DNA from 4 places in the Candidatus Brocadia sinica JPN1 genome. Region 1 is predicted to be linked to each of the others. Evidence: riboswitches for the same ligand, from Rfam matches in the RefSeq annotation. Region 1 holds a riboswitch; each other region holds the start of a gene.
What was found. Region 1 has a riboswitch for cyclic di-GMP ahead of BROSI_RS06725 (hypothetical protein). Riboswitches for the same ligand answer to the same signal wherever they lie in the genome.
Positions count from the first base shown of each region.

Region 2: another riboswitch for cyclic di-GMP. It lies ahead of BROSI_RS08510 (sigma-54-dependent transcriptional regulator); the one in region 1 lies ahead of BROSI_RS06725 (hypothetical protein).
Region 3: another riboswitch for cyclic di-GMP. It lies ahead of BROSI_RS08630 (radical SAM/SPASM domain-containing protein); the one in region 1 lies ahead of BROSI_RS06725 (hypothetical protein).
Region 4: another riboswitch for cyclic di-GMP. It lies ahead of BROSI_RS11950 (hypothetical protein); the one in region 1 lies ahead of BROSI_RS06725 (hypothetical protein).

Region 1 is NZ_BAFN01000001.1:1,492,171-1,494,373, reverse strand. Features, by position in the region: gene nadC (carboxylating nicotinate-nucleotide diphosphorylase) at 1-409, opposite strand, end outside; cyclic di-GMP riboswitch class I at 599-718, shown strand; gene BROSI_RS06725 (hypothetical protein) at 917-1,279, shown strand; gene BROSI_RS06720 (hypothetical protein) at 1,434-2,203, shown strand, end outside.
Region 2 is NZ_BAFN01000001.1:1,906,552-1,908,754, reverse strand. Features, by position in the region: gene BROSI_RS08510 (sigma-54-dependent transcriptional regulator) at 1-1,096, opposite strand, end outside; cyclic di-GMP riboswitch class I at 1,346-1,461, opposite strand; gene BROSI_RS08505 (zinc-dependent alcohol dehydrogenase family protein) at 1,585-2,203, opposite strand, start outside.
Region 3 is NZ_BAFN01000001.1:1,937,017-1,939,219, forward strand. Features, by position in the region: gene BROSI_RS08625 (thermonuclease family protein) at 1-490, shown strand, start outside; cyclic di-GMP riboswitch class I at 1,152-1,263, shown strand; gene BROSI_RS08630 (radical SAM/SPASM domain-containing protein) at 1,353-2,203, shown strand, end outside.
Region 4 is NZ_BAFN01000001.1:2,638,296-2,640,498, forward strand. Features, by position in the region: gene BROSI_RS11945 (LamG-like jellyroll fold domain-containing protein) at 1-37, shown strand, start outside; cyclic di-GMP riboswitch class I at 577-696, shown strand; gene BROSI_RS11950 (hypothetical protein) at 786-1,022, shown strand; gene BROSI_RS11955 (PKD domain-containing protein) at 1,019-2,203, shown strand, end outside.

The DNA.
Region 1 (2,203 bases):
TCGTATCCATTATGAAGGTATTTAAAGGTTTGATACGTTCAATAAACTGCGCCGTTAGAGTTGCTATCCCAGAAAGTCTCTGAAGAAAGTTTAAGGCAATACGCTCACCAGAGAGTAAACCCTTCGATCTGCCATTTACTACAGCAATGGTCTCACCCTTATGAATGAAGACTCCTTCCTTCACCAATTGTTTAAAAAAAACGTTCTTGTCGAGTTTAGAGAAAAAATGTTCAACAACGGGCAACCCGGCAACAACACCGCTTTCTTTTGCTATAAATGCTCCTTCTACAATCAAGTTTTCCGGAATGAGATTTTCAGTCGTAATATCCCCGGTAAAAATATCTTCCTGAATAGCAAGTTGAATAAGGGCATCTATCTTCTCACATTCAATTTTATTTTTTCTGTTCACGACAACTACCCATCTTTTATTTTTTGTCTGTCAACACCTCGTTAATCCTTGTTTCATCTCTATTATATGAGTGTTTCAAAGAGAACTCAATATCAATCATTATTTTTTTCTTGACATCTAACGATATCGTGTTATTTTGAATCGCATGTGATAATGCTGGTCTTACAAAGTGAAGGAATAAACAAAAACATACGATAAGGGCAAACCCTGAGTAATCAGGGGACGCAAAGTAAAGGGTCTTTCAACGTACAAGGATGTAGTTAAAGACGCGCCTTATCCTTTAGCGAAAAAGATAGCCTTACTGCCGAAGATGTTTTCCATAAAATATCTTTGCAGTAAGGCTTTTTTATTTTAACGGGTAAAAAAAGGGGTTTAGTTATATGACCAAATAGGGCTATAACAAGTTACCACTAAGCGTATTATCGGTACTAAGCCGTATTATGTTGCAACTTTTCGTATACCTACGTAATGCTGTTCGGCAGGAAAAACAAACGGAGAAATCAAACCATGAATGAAAACATCACTCTCACGAAAACCGCATTGGTTAATTTGCTCGATGCCGTGCCTTATCCAAACCCCGATGATCCATGGGGGCAGTATGGTACTATCGGTCCGGTTGCCCAAGCTCTCCGCGACTTGTCATGGGCGCTGCTGAACCCGCAGCCACTCCCACCCGGAGCTAGCCCTCACCCTGATCCCTGGCGCTATGGACCAGGACCGCAGCCCTGGTATGCTGCGTTCCTTTCGCGCGCGGTAATTGATCGAGCGGTAACACAATATCAGCTCGCCGAGGTGTCGGGCAATACAGAGCAGTCAAAAAGGATAACCACGGCAATCGGATCGCAGATTCGCGAGTTTGTCGATGATTGATGATTACTGTGGCACCAGGCCACCCAAGTGGCTAAGCAATAGTATACCAGATGTAAGGAGGATTTTAAAGATGAAAAAAGGCTGGAATACGGCTATTTGCAAGGCTTTTCAAGCCTTGCAGGACACTCATAATTAGTTAAGGAGGGAACAGACAATGAAAAAAAGGTTCACGGTAACAAAGAGGATCACAACGATATTACCGGTGTTAATCGGACTTTGGATCTTCACCGCCAATACCACGGTAACCCTCGCTAATGCGGATGGCATTACCGTGGGGCCCGGACAGGGTGTTAACTTTGAGCAAGTGGATTTCGTCTTTTCTGCTGTAACCCAGGAAAATTCAGATTGGGGCCGCGTCAGTGCAAATCCAGAGCTTCTGTCCTCTTCAACTGATATATCCAGCGGCTTTCTCAATATCTTCTCCGATGCTGGATGGGTTGTTCAGAATCTACCTGTTGACGTGAACTACGGTACAGTCACAACATACTTCAGCCTTGGTCTCAGTACCCCTACGGATGTTAGTGAACTAAGCGCTCACATAGAGTTTGCTTCTAGTCCGCAAGACGATTTTTCCGACGGTGAAAGAGGCGACTTTGATGTTGGGGTTGCACTTTGGAACGCCGAAGGCGCTGGCGATTCTCAGACTGCGGTGATCGGCGAAGCACCACCACCTAATCTGATACAGTTCAGACCCAGAGGAAAAAACACGAAACACACACAGCCAAACGCTGTGAATGTACAAACGGCCAAGAATCAGTGCTTTCCCATGTCGATTGCAAACAGTCTCCAGTACTTGGAAGACAGATTCGGAGTCAACGTTCCCCACGACCATAAACCCGGTTTGAAGGGTGATGATTCATTGGTGGGACAGTTGGATATGGAGGCCGATCGCCGCGCACCAGCACGCAATGATGGCGACGGTGT
Region 2 (2,203 bases), 410 kb from region 1:
TCAGTTCCCGAACGTTACCCGGCCAATCATAGCAGAGCAAATATTCCAGGGCATCTTTTGTGAGGCATTCAACCTCCCTCCCGAATCTGAGGTTTAATTCCCTGATGTAAAAACAGAGCAAGAGAGGAATGTCCTCCTTCCGGTTCCTTAACGGAGGCAGGTGGATTCTGGCCACATTGAGCCGAAAGTAAAGATCTTTTCTAAATTTACCTTCCTCCACCAATTGATCCAGGTCTCGATTGGTAGCAGCGACGAACCTGATGTCCAGGGGGATGCTTCCCTTACCTCCTATGCGCTGAACTTCCTTGCTTTCGATGGCTCTCAGGATCTTTGCCTGATGGTATAGGCTCATATCACCAATCTCATCGAAAAAAACGGTCCCTCCCTCGGCATGTTTCAGCTTACCCTCCTTTAAGGAATCTGCCCCCGTGAAGGCTCCTCTTTCATAACCAAACAGCTCACTTTCTAAAAGACTGTCAGGTATGGCGGTACAGTTAATACAGACAAAAGGTTTTTTACTCCTGGGGCTATTCCGGTGGATCAGTTCAGCCGCTAACTCCTTGCCGGTACCCGTCTCTCCGGTAATAAGGACGTTGGTATCAGTCGATGCGGCCTTCCCGATGTATGTCTTTATCTCCCGTATCTGCACATTCTCACCTATCATCTTTTGACTATCAATGAGGCAAGGCGGTGTTACTCCGTGTTCTCTAGACGACTCCCGGAGAAAGAAGCCCGAGAGACATCGTTTGACACTCGCCATTAGTTCCTCGAACGAAAAGGGTTGTTTAAAATAATCGTTGATTCCTGCCTTGAGTGCGGCGATGGCCTGATCCTCAGAGCTGTGTGCTGCAATCATGATAAGTGGAATATTACAGCCAGACTGCCGGATTTGTTGTGCCACACCCAATCCATCCCGGGTATCACCCGGAGAAGACCCCACAATGACGAGATCCGGGCTATTATTTTGAAAGGATCGGAGGGCATCTCCTTTGTCTGATGTTTCGATGACCTCAAATCCATTGCCAAACAATAGCATTTTCAATTTTTTGTTCAGGACATCATTTCTTTCCGCAAGCAAGATTTTCGGCTTCTTCACTGATCACCCCTCTTTCCACCAAATCCACCAGGCAAAATATCATCGAATAGTTTCAGAGTTACTGAAGTCGCTGGAAACGATTTATTATAAACGCCAAAAGAACATTGTCATTGCAAGGGCAGCAGCCCGAAACAATCCCCCAAATCCGTATTAGTCAGTCGGTTTACCCGAGAGAAACAAAACATATCAATTCCTCCATTACCAACAAAAAAGACAGCCTTACTGCAAAGATATTCATGGTAAAACATCTTCGGCAGTAAGGCTGTCTTTTTTTCCTGGCAAGGCGTCCCTTTAACTACATCCTTGTATGTTAAAGACCCTTTACTTTGCGTCCCCTGATCGCTCAGGGTTTGCCTTTATCGTAATGTATTTTTATATATTAGCTTAGTTACACGTTATATGGCAAGAAAAATACCAAAAAACACCGACAAAATAAACGTTTTTCCTGATTGAGATTATAGCAAAAAAATGGATGAAATGATTCGCCTTTAATCAATCCTTAAAACCTTTGCGCCCCGAATTTTCCCCTCTTTAAGTTCGACCAATGCCTTGTTTGCTTCTTTCAAGGCAAATTCCTGGACTTCCGGTTTAATAGGAATTTCGGCCGCCAGACTCAAAAATTCGTTGACGTCACTCCTGCTTACATTAGCAACACTCTTTATTTCTTTTTCCAGCCAGAGATGTGTGGAGTACTTTAATTTCAGGAGACTTTCCTTGTCCACTTCTTCCTTCCGAATAGCATTTATTACCAGCCTCCCGCCTCTTTCCAGATTCCCCAATGCTTCTACTATTGGTTTCCATACCGGCGTGGTGTCAATGATACAGTCCAGTTTCCCAGGTGATTCCTCTTCGATATCACCTGCCCAAACGGCCCCAAGTTCCTTGGCAAACGTTCTTTCCCTTTCACTTCTGGCAAATACGAAAACTTTCGAGTTTGGATATTTATACCTTGCCATTTTCATAACAAGATGAGCCGATGCCCCGAATCCCGTGAGCCCCAGATTTTGCCCGTCTTTCATATTCGCTAATCTCAATGACCGGTACCCAATCGCACCTGCACATAAGAGGGGAGCCGCTTCCGAATCAGAAAATATTTCCGGGATACGA
Region 3 (2,203 bases), 440 kb from region 1:
AGGGAGGGGGATTTGGGACGATGCAACCCATGCGGGGGATGCCACGCGACCCTATCACCTGCTTAAGATGTGGTGGGAGGTACGAGCAAGGTACATCCAGGCGGGCAGAGATGAAAAGAGGGATAACAAAAGGCTTATATTCCTTCCTGATGGACTGGATTACGAGGAGGCGATGGTTGCTGCAAGGAGTGAGGAAGAGAGGGTTGTTTTTGGTGAGATAAGTAATATAAGAGGCGCAGGATCTGGTACGGCCATCGAGCTATCGGTTAAGCTTCAAAAATATTTCTATTTATACGTATTTGAAAATAATCCCCGGCATGACAAAATTATTAATTATCTTCGCATCCGGCATTTGGGTGACCCTTCGGATATTCCCAATGGGCTTATGAAACAGAATTTTGTTTTCGTAAAGGGTGTGTTTAAGTTGTATAACGGTCAACCGGAAATAATTGTAAACGATGTAGATCAAATTAAGGAGGAGCCTTTTTAGCCCCTCCAGAAAGATAAATCCTAACGAGAGAAATACCGGCAGAAAGGACTAAAGTGTCACCCATCTTAACAGGTGGTCCGGGAATGCAGAATTACAAAAATTCGGATGTTGGTAGAGAGAGAAGCTTATGTCATGGGAAATCAGGAAGATGTAACATTTCAGAGATTGATGTTACAGAGATGTTGCAAAAAGTGTAACAGTATAACCCTTCTCGAGAACTCTCTGCCGTGATAGCTAGTCCATTGATTTTATGAGTCCTCCCGGCATTTCAGTTTTATTTATGCATTCAGTTGCCTTTTTGTTATCTGAAAAAGTGTAACATTTTCCTGTTACACTTTTCATTTGGCAGTGAACGGATGAAGATCCCTATGGGGACGAGAACCCTTTATTTATTGGCAAATTGAGGAGGCAAACTTTTACCAATCTGCTATGGAATCGAATTTGCGCCTCAGTTGTGCATAGATTCAGCAAATTACAATAGCGCCCTTCCCTGTCAGCCTTGATGGAAGCAAAGTGCCTTAACGTGCGGGGCGTTTACATTAAAATGGCAGATAAAATTCAGCCTTTGCTGGATTTACTGAAATGAACAAAAATATATTTCAGAAAAAGTCATTTTTTCAATAGTCGAGTGGTCCAATAACGTAACGTAATTTTTAAAACATATCGATAAAGGCAAACCCAGAGTCATCTGGGGACGCAAAGTAAAGGGTCTTGCTAGCCGTTTAAGCGGTTTAAACAGTTTAAACTGCTTATGAGACAGCCTTACTGCCGAAGATGTTTTAATGAACATCTTTGCAGTAAGGCTTTTTTATTTTCATTTGAATGACGTGTAATTACCTGGTAACAGGGAAGGGAATTTACAATGAAATATACACTATGTATTACGCAACAATGTAATATGCGATGCCAATATTGTTACATCGACAAAAGGGACACGAGGATGTCCCTAACCATCGCAAAAAAGATTATTGATTTCGTCTTTAAAAATACTCCTTCTGAAGAAAAGATTGACATCGGTTTCTTCGGTGGCGAACCGCTTCTTGAATTTGAGCTTATGAAAGAAATAACTGAATTGATAGAAAATCATCCATCATTTAAAAATGCATTGGTAGAGCTTACTGTTGTAACCAATGGGACAATTTTTTCTGATGAAATAGCTGATTTTTTGAATGAACACAATATAGGATTCTGCTTAAGTTGCGACGGTCCTCCATTTATACAGGATACTTTTAGGATCTTTTCAAATGGTAAAGGAAGTTCAATTGATGTTACGAACACGATAAAGCGCGCAAAAGAGGTTCTCTCCTCCGTTCTTGTTAATGCGGTTTATCATCCTGAGACTTTTCAATATTTACCTCAAGTTGTGGAATATCTTGCTTCCCTTGGACTAAAGCGGATCTATTTAAATCCTGATTTTTCGGCGCCCTGGTCGAAAAAAGAGGCTGAATTACTTCCTGAAATTTATGGTCAGATATCAAGACAGTATATTGATTATTATCTTCGGCAAAAACCCCATTTTATCAGCTTAATTGACAGCAAGATAGCCGCCATTTTGCGCGAAGGATACAAACCTCTTGAACGCTGCAGAATGGGAACCGGAGAGTTCGCCTTCACACCTTCTGGAAATATTTATCCCTGTGAGAGACTTATCGGCGCAGACACGGGAAATGGACACTGTATCGGCAATATCACCGATGGGATAAAGAGAGAGCG
Region 4 (2,203 bases), 1.1 Mb from region 1:
TCTGGATGTGATGTATCTCTATAATAATGGGCTATGAGCCGCCTTGTAGGGTAGGCTCGCCTACCATTTATTTCGTATTAATGTAGCTTTTTGAAATCCTGCATGAATGGTATTTATTGTAGGGGCAGGTTTCAAGTCTGCCCCTATTACGGTATGTAAAACATTGTTATTGTTGGAATTTTTCAAAAAACTAAATTGTTACTTTATTTCAAATTTATGTGGGTGGAAGGGGGCAAAGGGTCACCGTCTTAAATGATAAATGAATTGAGTCTTCCTCAAGAAAAAAGTGTGACATGGCACATAAGTGTGAAGGCACACTTATGTGCCATGTCATACTTTTCCCCATCTTTCAGATATCCAATTCAATCTTTGTACTATGCATAAATATATAATAATATATTACTTCAGATTAATATAGCATAATAATTCTTTTGTCCTAATTATGGTACACTTTATGCTATTAACATTTTCTTAAGGTATTTTTCAAAGGCGTTGTTTAATCTGATCTATGATTTAAAATTTTATTTTTTATTTGACAGCGATTATAAAAACTATTAAATCCTCCTACAAAAAGGATAACGAAAAGGGCAAATCCTGAGTGATCAGGGGACGCAAAGTAACAGGGTCTTCAACAAAGTTGAGAGTAGAGAGTTAAGGGTTTAGTGTTATATTTTGGAAGACAGCCTTACTGCCGAAGATGTTTTGATGGACATTTTTGCAGTAAGGCTTTTTTGTTTTATGGATATAGAGAAACTTTGCCGGAAGCTCTGTCGAATACTTAGACAATGGGGTACACCTCACGAAAAGAGTATCCAAACGATGAAACTGTAATGTATGCAGAGATAGTAGACAGGACAGAAAAAAGTGCAAATGCATCTGCTTTAAGAGCAATTGCGATGGATGCTTTTATCAATGCGGCCAAGTTTTATAGTGTAAGAACTGCTAAATTGGCAGAAGTTACAGGTGTAGCTTTGAATAATGATAGTCACGGATACCTTAATAAATTCAAGGGGATAAAATGAAGAAAATAAATTACTGGTTTTTAAAATGGTTTTTATTGTTTATTGTAGTTGTAGGAATAAACCTTACAGGGAATTATATGCAAGTCACAGCTATGGAAGTTAGTCTGAGTATTGCGGAAATTGCACAAACTGCCGATCTTATTTGTATCGGTACAGTAGATCGTCAAATGTGCCAGTTTAACAATAAAGAATTTATTATTACTGAAGTGTATTTTACTGATATTGAAATTGTTCATGAAACAGAGCGTTCTAAGCAGAAAAAATTTTCTGAAATTCAGCTGTCATATGCAGGGGGGCAGGTTGGTGATAAAGGAATGCGTGTAAACGATGCGCCAATTTTGCAGGAGGGACATCGCTATCTTATGTTTCTACAAGACGATGGGAAGGTTTATATGAACCCTGTTGTAGGAGGAAGACAAGGTCTATTCGAAATAATACACGATATGGATTCCCAGAAGGAATATCTCTTAACTCCATCGAAGAAGGCCGTTGTTGGCATAAATACGGAAGGAATCAAGGTCAGTAGAAAACGTGTTTCGCATATTAAAAATGGTAGAATAATTGAAGAAGAACCAAAGGAACAAATATCTGAAAGGTTTAAGTCTCAATTACCGAGTCCTTCTAACCCAAACGATTCTGTTAGGCAATCGGATATCTTAAGTAAAAGAACCGATGATGAACTTCAGTTACTGAGTTTGAAAGAATTTGTTGACTTCATTAAGAATATCGCACTTAAGACACATCTGGGGAAAAAAAGGTTAAAAAGAGGTAGTCAGGGGCGATTTTATAGGAGACAAAATGGGAAAATGGAAGTCGAAGACTTTAAATCAATAGTTAGACAGAAGTTGCCGACTCTTGGTGAAAAAGGAAATAATACAACTATATTAGAAGTTACAGGCGAATCTGATAAACGTGCCAGGGTATATTCTGAAACTGTTCCGGTTCCTAAAGGGGGGACATTAGGTTATTGCGGCATTCAATCTTTGCCAATTGTTATGGAGCAGGTTCCTGAGGATTGGTTTTGTTACGATGACAATGAGTTTAGTGTGTCTATGTGGAATAATTTTATGGATATTTACAGAAAATATGCTGATGATGGGAATGACCGAGGGAATAACGGTGTAAATGAATTTGTGGGTTTTCTTGATGACTCACAGTTATATAATGCATATGGGTTTAAT